One region of the Paenibacillus sp. ALJ109b genome, then DNA from elsewhere that is predicted to be linked to it. Evidence: riboswitches for the same ligand, from Rfam matches in the RefSeq annotation. Region 1 holds a riboswitch; the other holds the start of a gene.

Evidence for each region. Region 1 has a riboswitch for glycine ahead of gcvT (glycine cleavage system aminomethyltransferase GcvT). Riboswitches for the same ligand answer to the same signal wherever they lie in the genome.
Region 2: it holds a riboswitch for glycine, as region 1 does, so the genes downstream of both, sdaAB (L-serine ammonia-lyase, iron-sulfur-dependent subunit beta) here and gcvT (glycine cleavage system aminomethyltransferase GcvT) in region 1, are expected to answer to the same signal.

Annotation. Positions count from the first base shown of each region.
Region 1 covers NZ_JAAIFP010000013.1:84,594-94,974, forward strand. Annotated here, with positions in the region: gene ptsG (glucose-specific PTS transporter subunit IIBC) at 1-814, shown strand, start outside; gene G3352_RS14945 (HPr family phosphocarrier protein) at 892-1,167, shown strand; gene ptsP (phosphoenolpyruvate--protein phosphotransferase) at 1,160-2,872, shown strand; gene gcvPB (aminomethyl-transferring glycine dehydrogenase subunit GcvPB) at 3,121-4,608, opposite strand; gene gcvPA (aminomethyl-transferring glycine dehydrogenase subunit GcvPA) at 4,701-6,056, opposite strand; gene gcvT (glycine cleavage system aminomethyltransferase GcvT) at 6,053-7,189, opposite strand; glycine riboswitch at 7,386-7,486, opposite strand; glycine riboswitch at 7,490-7,611, opposite strand; gene gcvH (glycine cleavage system protein GcvH) at 7,959-8,348, shown strand; gene G3352_RS14975 (PTS mannitol transporter subunit IIBC) at 8,914-10,381, shown strand, end outside.
Region 2 covers NZ_JAAIFP010000019.1:182,711-193,091, reverse strand. Annotated here, with positions in the region: gene G3352_RS19855 (arsenic transporter) at 1-33, shown strand, start outside; gene G3352_RS19850 (phosphate ABC transporter substrate-binding protein PstS family protein) at 585-1,508, shown strand; gene pstC (phosphate ABC transporter permease subunit PstC) at 1,651-2,559, shown strand; gene pstA (phosphate ABC transporter permease PstA) at 2,562-3,449, shown strand; gene pstB (phosphate ABC transporter ATP-binding protein PstB) at 3,462-4,217, shown strand; gene G3352_RS19830 (phosphotransferase enzyme family protein) at 4,445-5,542, shown strand; gene G3352_RS19825 (MFS transporter) at 5,572-6,849, shown strand; glycine riboswitch at 7,187-7,310, shown strand; glycine riboswitch at 7,315-7,456, shown strand; gene sdaAB (L-serine ammonia-lyase, iron-sulfur-dependent subunit beta) at 7,568-8,257, shown strand; gene sdaAA (L-serine ammonia-lyase, iron-sulfur-dependent, subunit alpha) at 8,247-9,191, shown strand; gene G3352_RS19810 (YhgE/Pip domain-containing protein) at 9,442-10,381, shown strand, end outside.

The DNA of each region.
Region 1 (10,381 bases):
ACCTGAAACATCTTCGGGTGGTGGAGGCTCAGGTTCAACGGATGATCTGCCTCACAATATTCTTGCTGCATTCGGCGGACAAGAAAATATCAAACATCTGGATGCCTGCATTACTCGTTTGCGGATTGAAGTAAATGAGAAATCCAGTGTAAATAAAGATCGTTTGAAACAATTGGGTGCATCTGGCGTACTTGAAGTGGGTAATAATGTACAGGCCATCTTCGGTACACGTTCAGATACGATTAAATCTCAAATGCAGGATATCATTGCAGGACGGACACCGGCACCAGCTCCAGCAGCTGTGGCTAAGCCAGCTCCTGAACAGGAAAAGGCGCAAGGTGAAGAAGGCGAACGTATTATTGCGGAAGACATCGTTATGCCAGTTAACGGCGAATTGATGGATATCACAAACGTTCCTGATCCGGTCTTTGCTGAGAAAATGACAGGCGATGGCTTTGCTGTTCTGCCTCATGATGGCAAGATTACTTCTCCTGTATATGGTAAGGTGTTTAACGTATTTCCAAGCAAACATGCCGTGGGCATTATGTCTGACGGAGGCAAGGAAGTACTTGTTCATATAGGTGTCAACACGGTGAAGCTGAAAGGTCAGGGCTTTAACGTGCTCGTGCAGGAAGGCGACCTGGTATCGGCAGGACAGCCGATTATGGAAGTGGATCTGGAGTATGTGAAAGCTAATGCTCCGTCAATCATCTCTCCGGTCATTTTCACCAATCTGCCAGAAGGCTCGACAGTAACGCTAACGAAAAGTGGGTTACTGAAAATTGGCGATCAGCCGATTATTGAGATAAAATAAGAAGTGTTACGACGATGGCGAGCAAGTGTAAATATATGCAATGCCTAAACTAAATTATTGAAAGTGAGATGATTGTAATGCAACAAACATTCAGAATTACAGACGAAGATGGTATCCACGCACGTCCGGCGACAGCCCTGGTTAATACAGCAAACAAATTCAAAGGTGCAGAATCCTTTGCAGAAGCTAACGGTAAAAAAGTAACTTTGAAATCCATCCTGGGCGTACTTTCCCTTGGTCTGGAACAAGGCGACACCATCAACATCATCGTTGAAGGCGAAGGAGAAGCTGAAGCTCTTCAAGCTCTGACAGACGTTATGGTTAACGAAGGGCTGGGCGAAATTAATGCTTAATGTTTCTGGGATCGCGGCTTCGGCGGGTATTGCTATCGCCAAGGCGTTTATCTTGGAGCATCCCAACTACTCTGTAGAAAAACGCGAAATCAACGACGTTGACGCAGAGATCGCGAAACTCGACTCAGCTCTGGGCAAGTCCCAGGCTGAGCTTGAGGCGATCAAAGAGCGTACTTTACAAGAGCTTGGCGAGAAAAAAGCTGAGATTTTTGCTTCGCATTTGCTCATTCTGAATGACCCTGAACTGATTGATCCGGTTAAAGCGAAAATTGCAGATGATAAGATTAATGCGGAATTCGCATTGAACGAAACAGCAACGCAATTTATCGAGATGTTCGAAAACATGAAGAGTGCTTACCTGCAGGAACGTGCTGCGGATATGCGTGATGTAACCAAACGTGTGCTAAATCACTTGCTTGGTATCGAATTCATGAGTCCGGCTGAGATCAGTGAAGAAGTGATCGTGCTTGCGGAGGATCTTACGCCTTCCGACACGGCTCAACTGAACCGTCAATATGTTAAAGGTTTCGCAACCAATATTGGTGGACGTACTTCTCACTCCGCGATCATGGCTCGTTCACTTGAAATCCCGGCTGTCGTTGGAACCAAGGACATTCTGGCTCAAGCGAAACAAGGTGATATGATTATCGTTGATGGTTTGGACGGTCACGTACTGGTTAATCCAACGGATGATGTTATTGCTGAGTATCGTTCCAAACAGGAGCAATACGATGCACAACGTGCCGAGTGGAGAAAACTGCGTGATGAGCCAACGGTAACGGTGGACAACGTTCATGTGGAACTGGCAGCCAACATTGGTACACCAAATGATGTTGCTGGTGTTCTGGAGAATGGCGGCGAGGCTGTAGGCCTGTACCGTACCGAGTTCCTGTACATGGGCAGAGACAAGCTTCCTTCCGAGGACATTCAGTATAATGCTTATAAGGCTGTACTGGAAAAAATGGAAGGCAAACCTGTTGTTGTTCGTACACTCGACATTGGTGGAGACAAAGAGCTTCCATATCTGGATCTGCCAAAAGAAATGAATCCATTCCTCGGTTTCCGTGCAGTTCGTCTGTGTCTGGACCGTTTGGACATTTTCCGTACTCAATTGCGTGCATTGCTGCGTGCAAGCGTACATGGTAACCTGCGTGTTATGTTTCCAATGATCGCAACACTGGGTGAATTCCGTGAAGCCAAAGCTGTCCTGCTCGAAGAGAAGGAAAAGCTGGTTGCTGAAGGTATTGCGGTTTCAGACAGCATCCAACTGGGAATCATGGTCGAAATTCCTTCGACTGCGGTTCTGGCGGATCAATTTGCCAAAGAAGTGGATTTCTTCAGTATCGGAACGAACGATCTGATTCAATACACGATGGCTGCTGACCGTATGAACGAACGAGTGGCATATCTGTACCAACCTTACAACCCAGCCATTTTGCGTTTGGTTAAAATGGTTATCGATGCAGCGCATCGTGAAGGCAAATGGGTTGGCATGTGTGGTGAGATGGCCGGAGACGAAACAGCAATTCCATTGCTGCTCGGTCTCGGACTGGATGAGTTCAGCATGAGCGCAACATCTATTCTGCCAGCTCGCAGTCAGATCACCAAACTGTCCCGTGCAGACATGCAAGAACTTGCTGCCAAAGCACTGGATATGCAAACGGCTGAACAAGTCGTCGAATTGGTTCAAAGCATTCAAGCGTAATGTAATTTTACGGGGTTTCCACCCGATTTTAAGGGTTTCTTTTTCCGATAAAAAAGCTGCAGTCGTGCAGCGATTTTGCCGGTATCTGTTGTTACAGCAGATACCGGCTTTTTTTGTGCGTCAATGTTGGAAAGGGAATGACGATGTGAGAGGGGGGCATCAGGAATGATGGACATGAACAATACAAAAAAAGCTCTTGCTGACGTTGAGTCATCAGCAAGAGTTCGTTACTTCATTCACTATATGCTTCAACTGCAAGCGCAGTTCAATACAGGTTTACGGGCTGCTGTTGTTTCATCCAGACGGGTAACCGGTGTGCCATAAGGGGCATTGAGTACCAGTTCAGGCGTTTCTTCTGCTTCCTTGGCAATGCGAATCATCGTATCGATGAACCCATCAAGTGTTTCTTTGCTCTCGGTTTCCGTTGGTTCGATCATGATGCACTCCTCAACGTTCAGCGGGAAGTACACGGTTGGCGGGTGATACCCAAAATCAAGCAATCGTTTGGCAACATCTAGCGTGCGTACACCATACTGCTTCAACCCTCGACCAGACATAACGAATTCATGTTTGCAAACGCCTGGATACGGAATTTCGTAGTAAGGTGCGAGACGAGCCATCATGTAGTTGGCGTTGAGCACCGCACATTCAGATACCCGGCGTAAGCCTTCAGGTCCATAAGTACGAATGTAGGCATAGGCGCGGACCAGAATACCGAAGTTACCATAGTAAGCTTTGACCCGGCCAATGGATTGATCACCTTCACGATCCAATGCATATATGCCCTCATCATTTTTGATGACCATTGGTTTTGGCAGAAACGGAATCAAGCGGCTCTTCACACCAACCGGGCCGGCACCAGGTCCACCTCCGCCGTGAGGAGTACTCATCGTTTTATGCAAATTCAGATGCACCACGTCAAAGCCCATATCGCCAGGTCGGGTGATGCCCATAATGGCATTGGAGTTGGCTCCATCGTAGTACAGCAAGCCACCTGCCTGGTGCACAATGGAGGCAATCTCCTGAATGTCTTTTTCAAAAAGTCCGAGCGTGTTCGGGTTGGTCAGCATGAGCGCTGCGGTGTCCGAACCAATAGCTGCGCGAAGTGCGTCCAGATCCACCAGCCCGTCTGCACGGGAAGGGATCGTTACCGTTTCGAAACCTGCTACGGTTGCACTTGCCGGGTTGGTCCCATGAGAAGAGTCCGGTACGATAACTTTTGTGCGCTGCTCACCACGACCTTCGTGGTAGGCACGGATCATCATGAGCCCGGTCCATTCACCATGTGCACCAGCGGCCGGTTGCAAAGTAACGGCGTCCATACCGGTTAGTCCGGCAAGGTCATTTTGCAACGTATAGAGAAGTTCAAGTGCACCTTGAATGCTGGATTCGTGCTGATATGGATGAATTTTGGCGAACCCGTTGTAACGGGCCACATCCTCATTAATCTTCGGATTATATTTCATCGTACAAGAGCCCAACGGATAGAATCCGTTATCTACCCCGAAATTACGACGAGACAGGGCAGTGTAGTGGCGAATGACGTCAACTTCAAAAACCTCAGGCAATGCCGCTGCTTCCGACCGAAGCATTTCCCGGGGAATCAGGGAATCCACAGCTTGATGGGGAACATCGCATTCAGGCAAGGAGTAAGCGACCCGACCCGGACTGCTGAGTTCAAAAATCAACGATTGCTCCGGTGCTGGAGAGGCAGACTGAGTAGTGAGTGTTGTGATCGTTTCAGGTTGGCCCGAAGTGGAGATAGAGGTTACCGTTTCCGATTGTCCTTGTGCTGATGTCGTCGTTGTCTTTGTTGTCGTTTCCTGAGTCACAGCGATCCCTCCAATACACGTGCGAATTCGTCGATCTCTTCCTTGCTGCGTCGTTCAGTAACCGCAATCAGCATATGTCCAGCGAGCTCTGGATAATCACGTCCAAGTTCATACCCACCAATGAAACCTGCATCTAGCAATTTCAGTTGCAGTGATTCCACATTTGTTCCTTCAGGCAGTTGAATAACAAACTCATTGAACGTCGGTGCGGTAAATGTAAGAGAGACGCCTGAAATTGCGGTAAGCGTGTTAAGGGAATAATGGCTCTTTTGCAAATTCAAATCAGCGACGTCGATCATGCCTTGTTTACCCATGATAGACATATAGACAGATGCGCTCAGCGCGAGTAACGCCTGGTTCGAACAGATGTTGGACGTCGCCTTTTCCCGGCGGATATGCTGTTCCCGTGCTTGCAGCGTGAGTACAAAACCACGCTTGCCGTTGCGGTCCGTTGTCTGGCCTACAATTCGGCCAGGAATCCGGCGCATATGAGCCTGAGATACGGCGAAGTATCCGCATGTTGGGCCGCCGAGTGAAGCGGCGATGCCAAGGGGCTGTGCGTCGCCAACGACGATGTCAGCACCCAGCTTGCCTGGGGCTTCCAGCAGACCCAGCGATAGCGGGTTGGCGCTGACCACGAGCAGGCTTTTGTGCGCATGCGCAAGATCTGCGGCCTGTTTTACATTTTCCACGGCGCCGAAGAAGTTTGGGCTCTGAATCATGACGGCTGCGGTGTCATCGGACACGGCGGCTTGCAGGGCATCCCAGTCTGTTACACCATTTTGATATCCAATCTCAACAATCTCCAGATTGAGGCCATGAGCGTAAGCTTGCAATACCTGACGGGATTCAGGGTGTACGGTACGTGACACAATCAGTTGTTTGCGGCGGGTTGCCGCTGCGGCCAGATTGCCTGCTTCCGCAAATGCAGTTGCACCATCGTACATGCTGGCATTGGCTACAGCCATACCTGTCAACTCACAGATGTAGGATTGAAACTCGAAAATCGCCTGCAATTCTCCTTGGCTGATCTCGGGTTGATAAGGTGTATAGGCGGTATAGAACTCGGAACGGGAGATGACATGATTAATGACGGAGGGAACGTGGTGATCATAAATGCCTGCACCCAGGAAACTGGCGTGTGTCTCGAAGTTGGCATTCGCTGCCGCTTGCTTCGACATATGACGTGTCAGTGCATATTCATCGAGTTTGGAGGAAACAGGCAGTTCACCCTGATATCGAATCTCCTGTGGAATGTCATGGAACAGATCCTCAATCGTTTCCACGCCGATGGTTGCCAGCATGGCATTCTGATCCTGCTCGGTCATGGGAATGTAGCGATGCTTGCTCATGCTTGATCAGCTCCTTGAGTAGGTGTCTTTGGCGCACGTGTCCGTTTATGAAAAGGGGTCTTTACAACCTCGGCTTTTAGTTTCTTGCCACGAATCTCAATCTCCAGCGGGGTACCCAGTGCAGCATATTTGCTGTCGATCAAGGCCAGCCCCAGATTGCGTTTCAACGTAGGCGATTGGGTGCCTGTGGCCACTTCACCAATCTGCACGCCTTCGGCGTAAATTGGATAATGAGGACGAGGAATGCCGCGCTCCAGTACTTCGATGCCGACCAGCTTGCGGGCAGGCCCATCATTTTTTTGCTGCAACAAGGCTTCATGTCCGATAAACGGTCCTGCATTTAGCTTCACAAACATGCCAACGCCAGCCTCTAGCGGTGAGATGGTTGCAGACAATTCCTGTCCATACAGGGGCAGCTTGGCTTCAAAGCGCAGCGTATCCCGGGCACCCAGTCCTGTCGGAACGAGTCCGTGACCTTCTCCCGCTTGCATCAATCCGTTCCAAACCGCAGCGGCTTGTTCCGTAGGAACGTAGAGCTCAAAGCCATCTTCACCCGTATAACCGGTGCGGGATAACAGCAATGTAACGCCACATACCTTCGCATTTGCCACAAAGCGGAAAGGCTCAATTGAAGACACATCGATGTCTGTCACCGTTCTGAGAATATCCACTGACAGCGGACCTTGCAGAGCAAGAAGCGCCGTTTGATCCGAATCATTGGACATCGTTACGCCTGGCATCATGTGCTGTTGCAGCCATGCCCAGTCCTTGTCGATGTTGGAGGCGTTAACCACCAGCATATAATGCTGGTCTTTCAGTTTATAGATCAGCAGATCATCGACCACGCCGCCATCCGGATAACACATTAACGTGTATTGGGCCTGACCGGGAACGAGTGTTGTTACATCATTGGTGGTCATGTGCTGTAAAAAAGCTTCTGAGTGTTCACCTTGTACTGTGAATTCGCCCATGTGGGATACATCAAACAATCCGGCACGTTCTCGCACCGCTTCATGCTCTTTCTGAATTCCACTGAATTGTACCGGGAGCTCCCAGCCACCAAAATCAATGCATCGTACGCCTTCATATTGCTGATAGAGTGGAAAGAGTGGGGTTCTAAGCAAATCGGACATCCAATCACCTCGTCATGGGCCGTCAACCGGCCGAGTGTATAACCATGGATCAATGAATCTGGCATCATATTTTATTATAAAAGTAAGGTAAGGACGCTATAGGCAGCGCCGCTCTATAACCTGTTTTCGTTTTTTGGGAAAAAGGAAAAGGACAGGCCAAAGAATCGGCATGCCAGAAGCACGCTGTATTCTTAGGCTCTGTCCTTGGTACCTGAGAGTTACCCCGCCGCCTGATGCAGCAGGTTTCCCCTTGGGTGATCATAACGCCCACACAGGGCGATTAGATGCTCTCCAGAGTTGCGTCCCGTAAAAGTCCTTTTGCCTGAGAGATTCACCTCCGCTTGTCGGTGGTTTACTCCTTCGGCGTTACCGCATGTACACCCTGAGTCGGTGTCAAGGGTAATCTCTCCCTTTACATTCATCCGCGGGTATTGCATAGACCAATTAAACACATTTACTACTCTCATTAAAGCCTGAATCGACTATTGATGTCAAGAACGATATCATAGAAATTAATAAAAAATCCGAATGATATTTGCTATTGATTATATAATGTTCGTTTATTTATAAAGAGTGCGCTTACTTTTCTAATATTCACCATTATATGTAGGGAGGGTCCATTTGAGTTACAGACATATAAGGAAGAAATACAAATAAATTGTGAGGTATCTTGACATTTGAATCGAAAATATCATACGCTATGTTCTGGGAAAAAGGTTAAGGTCAAAGAAACGCATGCACTCATTAATGAAAAGCGAGGCGGATATCGATGAGCGAATTGAAAAGTGATTTCCTGTACAGTGAAGAGCACGAATGGGTGCAGACCGTAGGGGAGGATACCGTACGTATTGGTATTACCGAGTTCGCGCAGCATCAGCTGGGTGACATTGTGTTTGTGGAATTGCCTGACCTTGAATCGGATGTAAAAGCGGAAGATGGTATTGGAACGATTGAATCCGTCAAAACCGTTTCGGATTTGTTTTCTCCTGTCAGTGGAACGATTATTGCTGTGAATGATGCATTGCAGGATTCCCCGGAGCTGGTTAACAACTCTCCATATGAGGAAGGCTGGATGATCGAGATTCGTGTTGAGGGCGACCTGACAGCAGCACTTTCCACATTGATGAACGCGGATGCGTATCGTAAACATACGGAATAATAATAAGGTACAATTCACCGGTTGGATAGAGAGTTTTAGCTTGATGTAAAAGTCCTTTTAACGTAATAAAATGAATCGATTGATTATAGCTCCGAATGGTGATATTGCTTATTCGGAAAATATTTAGGCGCAATTGCCTCATCTGAATCAGGATGAAGTAATTGCGCCTTTTTCCGTTGTTAGTCGACGAATTAGATGGAATAAATATCAATCTAACATGTTTCATCATCATTTCTAATGAGGTAGAAACAGCTCGCCCAAATAGAATAAATTTACAATTTCATTTGTCAGTAAAATGGGGCAACTCGTGGGTATGATACATGAAAGGGAATAACAGTTTTCGATCCATATACAGGTTTAAATATGGAACAATCCTTTAAATTTAAATCTTGTCATCAACGTTCATGACGGAAGTAGGTTTTCATTTCGTTGTAGAAGATACCGTTTTCATTTACGATATGGTTGTAAATTAAGATTTATTGCAGATTTATACCTTCGTTCGTCTGGATCATCGTTGTCAAAATTCAGTGGAATCAAGGTTTAATATGTTGAGGAGGTTTTCAATATGAGTTCAGTGGACGCAAAGTCCGAAAAAAGCGGAGGAATACGGGTCGGCGTTCAGAAGTTTGGACGTTTCCTGAGTGGTATGGTTATGCCGAACATGGGTGCTTTTATCGCCTGGGGGCTGATTACGGCATTGTTCATTCCAAAAGGATGGTTCCCTAACGCAGATTTTGCATTATTGGTTGATCCAATGATCAAATATTTGCTGCCTTTGCTTATCGGTTACACAGGCGGTACCATGGTACACGGCCAACGTGGTGGTGTAGTCGGTGCAATTATGACCATCGGGGTTATTGTCGGCAGTGACATTCCAATGTTTCTTGGCGCCATGATAGCCGGACCGTTGGGAGCCTGGGTCATTAAGAAATTTGACAAGGCTGTCGATGGCAAAATCAAATCAGGGTTTGAGATGTTGGTTAACAACTTCTCCGCTGGTATTATTGGTGGGATTTTGGCGCTTCTAGCCCTTAAAGGCATCGGGCCTTTCGTTGAAGCGATTAGCAAGGTGTTATCAGCTGGGGTAGAAGCTTTGATGAATGCTGGTCTTCTCCCGCTGGTCAATCTGATCATTGAGCCAGGAAAAGTATTATTCCTGAACAATGCGATCAACCATGGGATTCTGACACCAATTGCTACAGATCAAGCAAGAGAATTGGGTCAATCCGTATTATTCATGCTTGAATCCAATCCAGGACCTGGACTCGGTATTTTGCTGGCATACTGCTTCTTCGGTCGCGGATCAGCCAAATCTTCCGCTCCAGGTGCTGTAATCATCCATTTCTTTGGCGGGATTCACGAGATTTATTTCCCTTACATTCTGATGAGACCGATACTGATTCTGGCTGCGATGGCTGGTGGTGTGGCGGGTACATTGACCTTCATGTTGACTGGAGCAGGTTTGGTATCAGCACCGTCACCGGGAAGTATCATTGCCTACTCGTTGTTAACACCTAAGGGTGGATACCTTGGCATGTTTGCAGGGGTAGCCGTAGCTGCGATCATCTCGTTCCTCGTAGCATCCATACTGCTCAAAACTGGTAAACAGAAGAACGATGAAGAAGATCTGGACAGTGCGTCCAACCGTATGAAAGATATGAAAAATCAGGGCAAAACAGGCAACCTCACCGTTGATAAAGACAATCGTGAAGCTGACCGTGCAGCCGATATTGCTTCTTCGGCAGTAAAAACGGATATCAATAAAATTGTATTCTCCTGTGATGCAGGTATGGGTTCGAGTGCCATGGGTGCCTCGATTCTGCGGAAGAAAATGAAAGCAGCCGGTGTGGATGTCGCTGTAACCAACACGGCGATCAGTGAGATTCCACAAGATGCTGACATCGTCATCACACAGAAAACATTGACAGACCGGGCCAAATCCGTGGCTCCAAATGCAGAGCATATTTCCATCGACAACTTCCTGAAGAGTCCTGAATATGAGGCACTGGTGGAGCGCCTCAAATCCGACTCCT
Region 2 (10,381 bases), on a different contig from region 1:
GGATTAGCGTTATGGCTATGGATTCTAGGTTAGTAAAATCGCATTTTACACTAACAATTATCATATGATCCAACTTATTGTAAAAAGCTGCTCTCATACGCTGGTGCTACCTACTAGCTATGAGGCAGTTTTTTTTGTTTCTTCTATAGAAGAAACAAATTCTTTTTCTACATTAAAACATGTACACAAAGGACAGCCATCTATAGTGCTGGCCTTCTCTTTTTGTCACCCCTCAGGCTGAGGATTAAAATGCCTGGGACCCCACCAGCGCTGACACAGCGCAGGGAACGGAACGAGTGTGTAAAAGCGAAGCGTTCGCCTTTATCCCCGGATGTATTCCTTTAGAAAAGTAAATCATATAAATCCGGGGATAACAGCGATTGAAACAACGTCCGTTCCCGGAGCTGCCACTTTAGCGCAATTTGTCTCAGATGTATTTCAATCCACAGCCCAACATTTTTAACATTGCGTTTACAAAACATTGATTTTGAGATGACATAACGAAACTACAATGAATAAAGAGTTGATGGTGAACAAAAATAAAAGTAAATCACCGTCACTAAATTGGGGGAGGAAAACAAAACATGTTTAAAAAGTTGCCGTTCATTTTGATGACCTTAACGTTCGTACTGGTTCTCGCAGCATGCGGATCGAAAAATGACGCTGGTACAGAGGGAAGCAATGGTTCCACAGGAGAAACTGCTACTGAACTTAGCGGTAACATTCTGGCTGTTGGATCAACAGCACTGCAACCTCTGGTAGAGCAAGCTGGACAAAAATTTATGGCAGTTGATGAATATAAAAACGTAACGGTACAAGTGCAAGGCGGCGGTAGTGGTACTGGTTTGACACAAGTATCCGACGGACAAGCTACAATCGGTAACTCTGACGTATTTGCAGAAGAGAAAATCGATGACGCAGCAAAAGTAAGCGAACTGAAAGATCACCAAGTGGCTGTTGTAGCCATCGCTCCAGTAAGCAACAAAGATGCAGGTGTACAAGATTTGACGAAACAACAACTGATCGACATTTTCTCTGGTAAAATCACAAACTGGAAAGATGTTGGCGGTGCTGATCAAGCGATCGTTATCGTAAACCGTCCTAGCAGCTCCGGTACTCGTGCAACATTCGAGAACTTTGCACTGGGAACAAAAGTGGAAGATATCCAAGGTTCTATTCAGGAAGATTCCTCTGGTACAGTTAAAAAGCTCGTAGCTGAAACGCCGGGCGCAATTGGTTACCTGGCTCTGTCCTACCTGGATGACAGCCTGCAAGTTTTGAAATACGAAGGTGTTGAAGCAACAGTTGAGAACGTAGAAGCAGGAACTTATCCGGTATGGGCTTACGAGCACATGTACACTAAAGGTGACCCGGATGCAGCAACAAAAGCATTCCTCGACTACATCCTGAGTGACGAAATTCAACAAAGCGACGTGACGGAGCTTGGTTACATCCCGGTATCCGGCATGAAAGTAAAACGTGACGCAGCAGGCACTGTGACTCAATAATCTTTGAACTTGCGCATACAGCGAGAGAGGCGGACCCAGGTCCTGCCTCTTTGCGCGGTTTGCTCTGGATTAATCCCATATTTTGCATGAATTCTACTATAGAAGGATGGTTGTTATGGAACAGACCGAAGGGGGAACGGTAATGAACAACAAGTTGAAACCGCGCCGGCCCTTGAGAGAAAAGCATTATTGGGAAGAGTGGACGGGACGGATCTATACGTCGATTTGTGTCGTTTTCCTGATCGTTGTCATGTTTTCCATCGTTTATTTTGTAGCGTCCAAAGGCTTGTCGACCTTTTTCCAGAATGGCGTAAGTTTACGTGAATTTTTATCCGGAAAAACGTGGAATCCAACGGGGGAACCCGCTGCCTACGGAGCGTTACCGTTCATTACCGGTTCATTCATAACAACATTGCTTGCAGCTCTGATTGCAAGTCCACTTAGCTTGTGTGCAGCGCTCTTCATGACCGAGATTGTACCAGGTAAAGGTAAAAAGATATTGCAACCTGCGATTGAGCTGCTGTCCGGTATTCCTTCCGTTGTATACGGGTTTATCGGTCTCAGTGTGATCGTTCCTTTATTACGCAGCATGTTTGGCGGAGCCGGCGTCGGGATTGCAGCCGGATGTTTGGTTCTGTCTGTTATGATTTTGCCTACTGTAACAAGCATTATGGCAGATGCACTGTCTGCACTGCCGAAAGGTCTGCGTGAATCCTCCTACGCATTGGGGGCAACTCGCTGGCAAACGATCTACCGTGTCATTATCCCGACCGTTCTTCCAGCTTTGTTGACAGGGATTGTACTCGGTATGGCTCGCGCATTTGGTGAAGCTCTTGCCGTACAGATGGTTATCGGGAATGCACCGCATGTACCGACATCACTGCTGGAATCGGCTTCAACGTTAACGAGTGTAATCACCCTGAGTATGGGTAACACCACGATGGGATCTGTTCATAATAATGCACTGTGGAGTATGGCGCTTGTCCTGCTAGTGATGACCTTTGTCTTCGTCATTCTGGTTCGCCTGCTTGAAAGGAGGAACCGGGTATGAAAATGAAGGCTAAAACGGTAGATAAAGTTGCCACATCCGTTATCGTTGTTCTGGCGCTGTTCATTGTTGTTCTCTTGCTCGGTTTGCTTGGCTTCATTCTAGTACGTGGGATCGGACAGATTAACTGGCACTTCCTGACCAGTGCACCACAGTTGCTCAAAGGTGGAGGCGGGATTGGACCGCAATTATTCAACTCCATATTCCTGCTTGTTCTGACTTTGATTATTACGATTCCGCTCGGATGGGGCGGCGGTATTTATATGGCTGAGTACGCCAAGCCGGGCCGGATCACAAGTTTTATTCGACTCGTTGTCGAAGTGTTATCCTCGTTCCCATCTATCGTTATTGGTTTGTTCGGACTCTTGTTAATTGTTAATACATTTGGTCTTGGATTCTCCTTATTATCGGGTGCCATGGCCTTGGCTATATTCAATCTTCCGCTTATGGTGCGGACAACGGAGCAAGCGTTCCGGGCCGTTCCGAAAGAGCAGAAGGAAGCGGGTCTTGCACTCGGGTTGTCCAAATGGAAAATTATTACCTCCATTCTGCTGCCTGTGGCATTGCCAAGCTTAATCACGGGTACGATCCTGGCATCGGGACGGATCTTCGGTGAAGCAGCAGCCCTGATGTTTACAGCGGGTATGAGTAGTCCACCGCTGGACTTCACGGACTGGAATCCAACGAGTCCAAGGTCGCCGATCAATCCATTGCGTCCGGCAGAGACACTGGCCGTGCACATCTGGAAAGTAAACAGTGAAGGTATTGGCCCGGATTCCAAAGAAGTAGCAGCTGGGGCTTCAGCCGTGCTTGTACTTCTTGTGCTGGCGTTCAATCTGAGTGCACGCTGGATCGGTCGGGTGGTTTACCGCCGCATGACAGCTTCGAAATAAGGAGGAACCAATATGGCCATACCTTTTGGTACGGAACAGTTAAGCATATATTATGGGCATTTTCAGGCAGTTAAGCAGATCAGCCTGACTTTTCCCGAAGCCAGTGTAACGGCACTCATTGGACCATCCGGCTGTGGTAAATCCACATTCCTGCGGTCGCTCAACCGAATGAACGACGAGATTGCCGGTTCCCGCACGGAGGGACATATCTGGATGGATGGCAATGATCTGAATGAGCCGGGCACAGATGTAATCAAGCTTCGCCAGAAGATCGGCATGGTTTGGCAGAAGCCGAATCCTTTTCACAAGTCCATTTACAATAATATCGCGTTTGGCCCCCGCTACCGCGGTATCAAGAGCAAGAAGGCACTGGATGAAATTGTGGAAAAAAGCCTGCGCCGCGCTGCGCTCTGGGACGAAGTGAAGGACAGACTGAATGAATCTGCCCTGGCCCTTTCGGGTGGACAACAGCAGCGGCTCTGTATCGCCCGCGCGTTGTCGGTTGATCCGCAGATTTTGCTGCTCGATGAGCCGGCATCCGCGCTTGACCCGGTATCAACGGGTAAGGTGGAGGAGTTGATCTCGGAGCTCAAGAAGGATCTTCGGATCGTAATTGTTACCCATAATATGCAGCAGGCGGCACGCATCTCGGATTATACAGCTTATTTTTATCTGGGAAGCATGATTGAACACGGAGATACGGAACATATTTTCACCAACCCGGACAATCGTCTGACACAAGAATATATTATGGGACGTTTCGGTTAATTGTTATATTGGATGGAGTATGAGATCTAGATAGATTTATAGAGATAGAAGGAAGCATAACACCCGGGCGATGCAGTTCGGGGGTTATGCTTTTTTACATAAGCACGTATTTGGAATAGTTTGCCAAAGTAAAAACAATCATGCTACGATATTTGTAAACGCTACCTTTAATTTGATAAGAGAAGGAGATGTAGATCATAACTACCCATAAGATTTCCCATGACACCATGGCAAATGAAATTATCTCGCATTATTCCATAGAAAAACCTGCAATTTCCTTTATCCGACATAATGAAAATCTAACGTATCAGGTGGTTGATGAATCAACCGGACAGAAATACCTATTGCGTATACATAAAGCCGCTTTTGCAAGCATGACGGGCATCCAGCATACTCGACCTGCACTTGAAGCAGAGATGAATCTACTTCATGAATTACGAGCTACCAGCCCATTGCGGGTGCAGATACCTGTACGCAATACATTGGATGAGTGGGTCACTGTCTGTTTGGACGAAACAGGAGAAGAGATCTGTTGTACTGTTCTGGAATGGATCGAGGGCAGGGATATCAAGCAGGGAGAACGTCTGACAACAGCGCAGATCCATGATTTAGGCGTACAGTTGCAGATATTGCACCAATATGGACGAAAACCAAAGGAAGCTCCTAAGCCACAGGTGGGTTCACAGGTGTCTGAAAGCGGACAGCAGACGAATGACCGTGAACAGCACGTTGTTAGGGCGATCATCTCAGAGGTATATACCGATAGCGATAGCCCTGCCTTGGACCGAACGGAAGTAAGACCAGCCTACGGCTCGATCAAAGAGAATCTGGTCATGTTGGAGCAATTGGAGGAAGGCGTTAGACGTGGCATCTTTACTCCTGAAGATTTCGATCTGATTCGTGAGACGTTTGAGAACATTAACGGGCAACTCGAAACGTATCCGCAGAATGCCGAGACATGGGGAGTAATACACGGAGATATTACCCGCGGCAATCTACTAGTGACGGATCAGGGCATATCTATGATTGATTTTTGTTTATACGGGTATGGCTACTATCTCTTTGATGCCGGAGGTGCGGCTACGATTTTCAATCGGGAGGAACGGGATGTCTTCCTATCGGGATATACGGAGCAGACAGGACCACTGACGAAGCGTGATATTCGGTTAATGGAAGGATTCATGCTGATTTTTACGTTCGGCTATTTTGCATTTCAGATGGAGAATGAGTCCAGGTACGAATGGATGAAAGAGCGAATGCCTCTTATATGCAGTAAATTTTGCAAACCATATGTACAGAACGAGAGTATTTTCTATGAGTTATAATTTGTGATTTCTAGTGGGTGGGTAGCGCTATGAAGAACATTCGTGCAAAGAGAGTTGCATCGAAGGGGCAGTCTGGTGGCTGGAAGCATGCCGGATTGCTACTTAGCGGAGTGGGCATATCCAATCTGGGTGATTTCATATATATTGTGGCGATTAACCTGATGGTATTGAATATGACACAGTCTCCAGCGGCAGTCGCAGGGTTGTGGATTATCTCGCCGATTGCTTCGGTGTGCACTAAGTTTTGGTCAGGCAGCCTGATTGATCGTTATGATCAGCGACAGCTGATGATTGGTGCTGATATGCTACGGGCATTGTTGGTGGCGGCGCTCCCACTGATGTCCAGCCTATGGATGATGTACGCAGTGATGTTTCTGATCAGCATGTCTTCATCTATATTTGTCCCTTCCTCTCAGGTATACATTACCCGGTTGGTACCTGCTGAACGGCGCAAGCGCTTCAATTCCCTACAAGCCCTGATCAGCTCAGGGGCATTTATTACCGGCCCAGCAGTTGCAGGAGTGATGCTGATTTATCTATCTCCGGCGGCAGCCATTTATGCCAATGCGGTTTCCTTTGCTGCTTCTGCGTTGATTCTAATGTTTCTTCCCAAACTGGGCATTGGAGAACAGAATATAGGGACGGGAAGCAGACTGACGCCTCAAATGATTGCCCAGGATTGGAGAGCTGTACTGAGCTTCAGCCGGAAGTCGGGCTACGTAGTCAGTATATATGCCCTGTTCCAGATTATTCTGGTCGTCGGCATGTCGCTGGATGCTCAGGAAGTGGTGTTTATCCGTCAGGTAATGAACCTGCCTGAATCGCAGTACGGAGCATTAATGAGTGTCACCGGAATCGGTTATTTGGCAGGTTCCATGCTAGTTTGGATGTTCGCCAAACATTTGCCGATCCGTCACATGATGGGTGGCGGTGTACTTCTGGTTGCGCTTGGTTATTTCCTGTTCGCCCGTTCATTCTCGTTTGAACTGGCGGCTGTTGCCTTTATTCTGCTCGGTCTGTGCTCCGCACTGGCGAATACCGGCCTGATTACCTTTTATCAAAATAATATCCCTGTCGATCTGATGGGGAGAATGAGTAGTGTACTTGGTCTTGTGTTAAGTCTGCTGCAGGTGGCTTCCATTTTGATTGCAGGGGTAGTGGCAGAGCAGTTGTCACTTCGTATGGTATATACAGTTGTATCTGGGGTCATGCTGTTAGCTGCGTTGGGATTGTGGGTGACGAGCATGTTTCCTTCCCGAAGCAGGTATTACGATGAACCGGCGAAGTCCAAGGCGATGGTGGGATAACAGGCAGAAATAAGGCAATTCTAGTACAGAATAATGGTTGCCTGAATACCCGAACAGTTCAACGGAACATAACATAAATAGTATTAAACACAGATATTGGCTAATCGAAAATGAAAAATGTATACGCTTTCGAGATGAAACGCATTAACACATTCATGTGATGAAAGTTTACAGTTGTTCAGTTTATCTTGTGTATAAAATGGAAAAAAACAATTATTCAGAAAGAAATCGTTAAGTTTGTTGACACTGATCTTCCGGTCGATTAATCTTAATGAGAAAGTATTAAAAACTTCAATTATCGTTCTGGTACAAGATCAGAATGGTTCCATACAGCGAATGATAGCGAGCGGGAGAGACCTGGGCATGTCGAGTACAAAGGCAGCTGTCGGGCACCGAAGGAGCAAGCTGCTGCGCACCCGGCGCAGCAGTTAATCTCTCAGGTAAATGTACCATCGTTGGACGCAACTCTGGAGAGTGCGCGAACTGCGCCACCCAAGGGGTATATGGTCAAGCAGCACGGTGTGCAGGGTGACATCACCTGTGAATACAGGGATGCATCGATTCGCCGCGCTGCTTATCATGAAACTCTCAGGTATCGAGGACAGAGAGAGGGCCTAGGGCCTTCTTCTGTCCTTTTCTTATGTCATCATTCAGTAATAAAGGAACATTATGGGTGTACGTCTGGATGAAAATGACGATTATAAATGGAGGGTTTGCGATGCGTTTTAAAGACGTTTTTTCAATTATTGGTCCGTCCATGACAGGTCCATCAAGTTCACATACGGCTGGAGCGGCAAGATTGGGGCGAATTGCCCGTCAGTGGCTGGGATGCACGCCTGAACGCGCCCGTTTAACTCTGTATGGCTCGTTTGCTGATACGTATCAGGGGCATGGTACGGATCTTGCGTTGATCGGTGGCCTGCTTGATTATGTGACTGATGATCCGCGTATACCGGATGCAGAACAATATGCAGAGGAAGCGGGTATGGAGGTAGAGTTTTTTACAAGCGGCCTGCCTGCTCCTCATCCGAATACGGTCAAGATTGAACTCTGGCATGGAGACCGTCAATGCACACTAATCGGTGCTTCCATTGGCGGAGGTAGTGTATCGGTGCATGCATTGAATGATTTTCGTGTACAGATCAGCGGAGAGTTCCCCACACTTGTACTGCGACATTCGGACAAAGCAGGGGTGCTCGCTTCCGTAACTTCCACGATCAGTTCGTCCGGGGTGAACATCGGGTACATGCAAGTGGATCGGAAAGCCCGGGATGGTGAAGCACTGACAGCGATGGAGATGGATGGTGCGCCGAATCCTGAGATGTTGAACCGTCTGCGGTCGCTGGATCATATGCTGGACATTCGCGTGATTGATTTGAAGAGAGGGGTCGAGCCTGATGCGGTTTAAACATCTACATGAACTGAATACTATCTGTACAGCAGAGTCTAAGACCATTGCCGAGCTGATGATCGAAGAGCAGGTTCAGGAGACGAATATTCCTGAAGCGGATGTTGTGCAGCAGATGTCGGATTACTATCAGGTGATGAAGGAAGCTGTACACAAAGGGCTGACAGAAGATACGACATCACGCAGCGGCTTGACTGGTGGAGACGGCAAAAAAATGGCTGAGTACATTCGTAAAGGCGAGACTTGTTCTGGAGATGCCTCTGCATTGGCCATGGCATATGCCCTTTGTGTATCGGAAGTGAATGCCTCCATGGGCCGGATCGTAGCGACACCGACAGCCGGCTCCTGCGGCATCATTCCGGGTGTATTTATCAGCTCCCAAGAGCGTTTTGGCTGGAGTGACGAGCACCTGGTGAACGGTCTGTTCTGTGCGGGAGCGATCGGTTATGTCATTGCCAACAACTCATTTATCTCGGGTGCCGAGGGTGGTTGTCAGGCTGAAGTGGGTTCTGCTATCGGTATGGCCGCTGGAGCCATGGTGGAGCTGCGTGGAGGGACGCCGGAGCAAGTGGTTCATGCGGTTGGCCTCGCGTTAAAAAATACACTAGGACTCATCTGCGATCCCGTAGCAGGCCTCGTGGAAATCCCTTGCATCGTGCGTAATGGACTGGGTGCCGTAACTGCTTTGGCTGCGGCCGACATGGCGCTGGCCGGCGTACGAAGTGCTATCCCTTCTGACGAAGTCATTGATGTCATGCTGGAAGTGGGGAGTGCGATGCCGAGCAGGCACCGTGAAACGGCCCAAGGTGGGCTTGCCCAAACACCGACAGGACGGAAAATGATGGAGAAGCTTGCTAAACCAAAGGCGAAGCGTGCTGAGCCTGAGGTTGAAGCTGAGTCTCCTGCTGAAAATGAACCAGAAGCCAAGGCATAACGCCTTTGGCCTGAAATCAATTTTAACTTGGTGTGCCTTTTAATATAAAAAAAGGTGATGTGCTCCCATCATGATACGAAAAGCCGATACGAATTCTTCCTAGTGAAGAAGCGTATCGGCTTTTTTGCTGTTCCCACAAGAAAAATAGGTATTGACGAATATATATCGATTAGATATATTATTTGTTGTCATATATCAATGCGATATATAAAGCTGAGAAGAAGTTATATAATTTAAGGAGATGGATAACATGAAAAGTGTTTTTCAAACGAGTCTTCTGTTTTTGAAAAATGGAGCTACAGTGGTCGGGTTAATTACAGCCGTACTGTTCCAGGTTTTTTTTAATACCATTTGGCTTAGTGGGTATGATCAGGTCAATGCACGGATGAATCAGCTTGCAGTGACCATCGTAAATGAAGATGGGGCTGGGGCGGAGCCTGTGGCGAAGTCACTTGCAGAGGGGCTTCATTTCGCAATCAAGCCTTCGGCAACTATGGAAGAAGCCAGACAAATGTTGACGGACCGGGATGTATACATGATTATCGTGATTCCATCTGGTTTCATGCAGCAGGCGGGAGACTTGTCGGGTCCAGTAGCGGTGAAGTATGTGATGAATGAATCCAACGTGGCTACCGTAAAAAGTGTGATGCAGACCGTATCCGCCCAAGTCACAGCGACGTTGAACCGTGAAGTACAGCAAAATAGCATTCGGGGAGTGCTGAATCAATCAGGTATGGCTGCCGATCAGGCGAATACGATGGCAGTGGGGTTATCTTCCCGGGTGGAGGCAGAAGTGGAACGGCTGAATCCAGTTAACAATTTTGCTTTTTCCATGGTACCGATGTTGATTGTGACGGCTACGTTTACAGGTGCAATGCTGCTTGGCATGAATCTGCAAAAGGTTTCTGGTGAACTCAGTAGCAGGGCAGGAAAATGGGAACGCTTTTGGGCGCGCAATATCATCAATGTTGGTGCTGCATTTATCGTATCGCTCGTTGGAGCAGGGATGATGCATGTTATGGGTGTATCATCAGCAGATGGATGGTGGATGTTATGGCTATTTCAGTTGTTGATTACTTTATCTTTTCTATTCGTGGCGCAATTGAGCTTGCTGCTGCTTGGAAATGCTGGAGCATGGTTAAACAGTGCCTTGTTGCCTCTGCTGATGTTGTCATCAGGCGCAACCATTC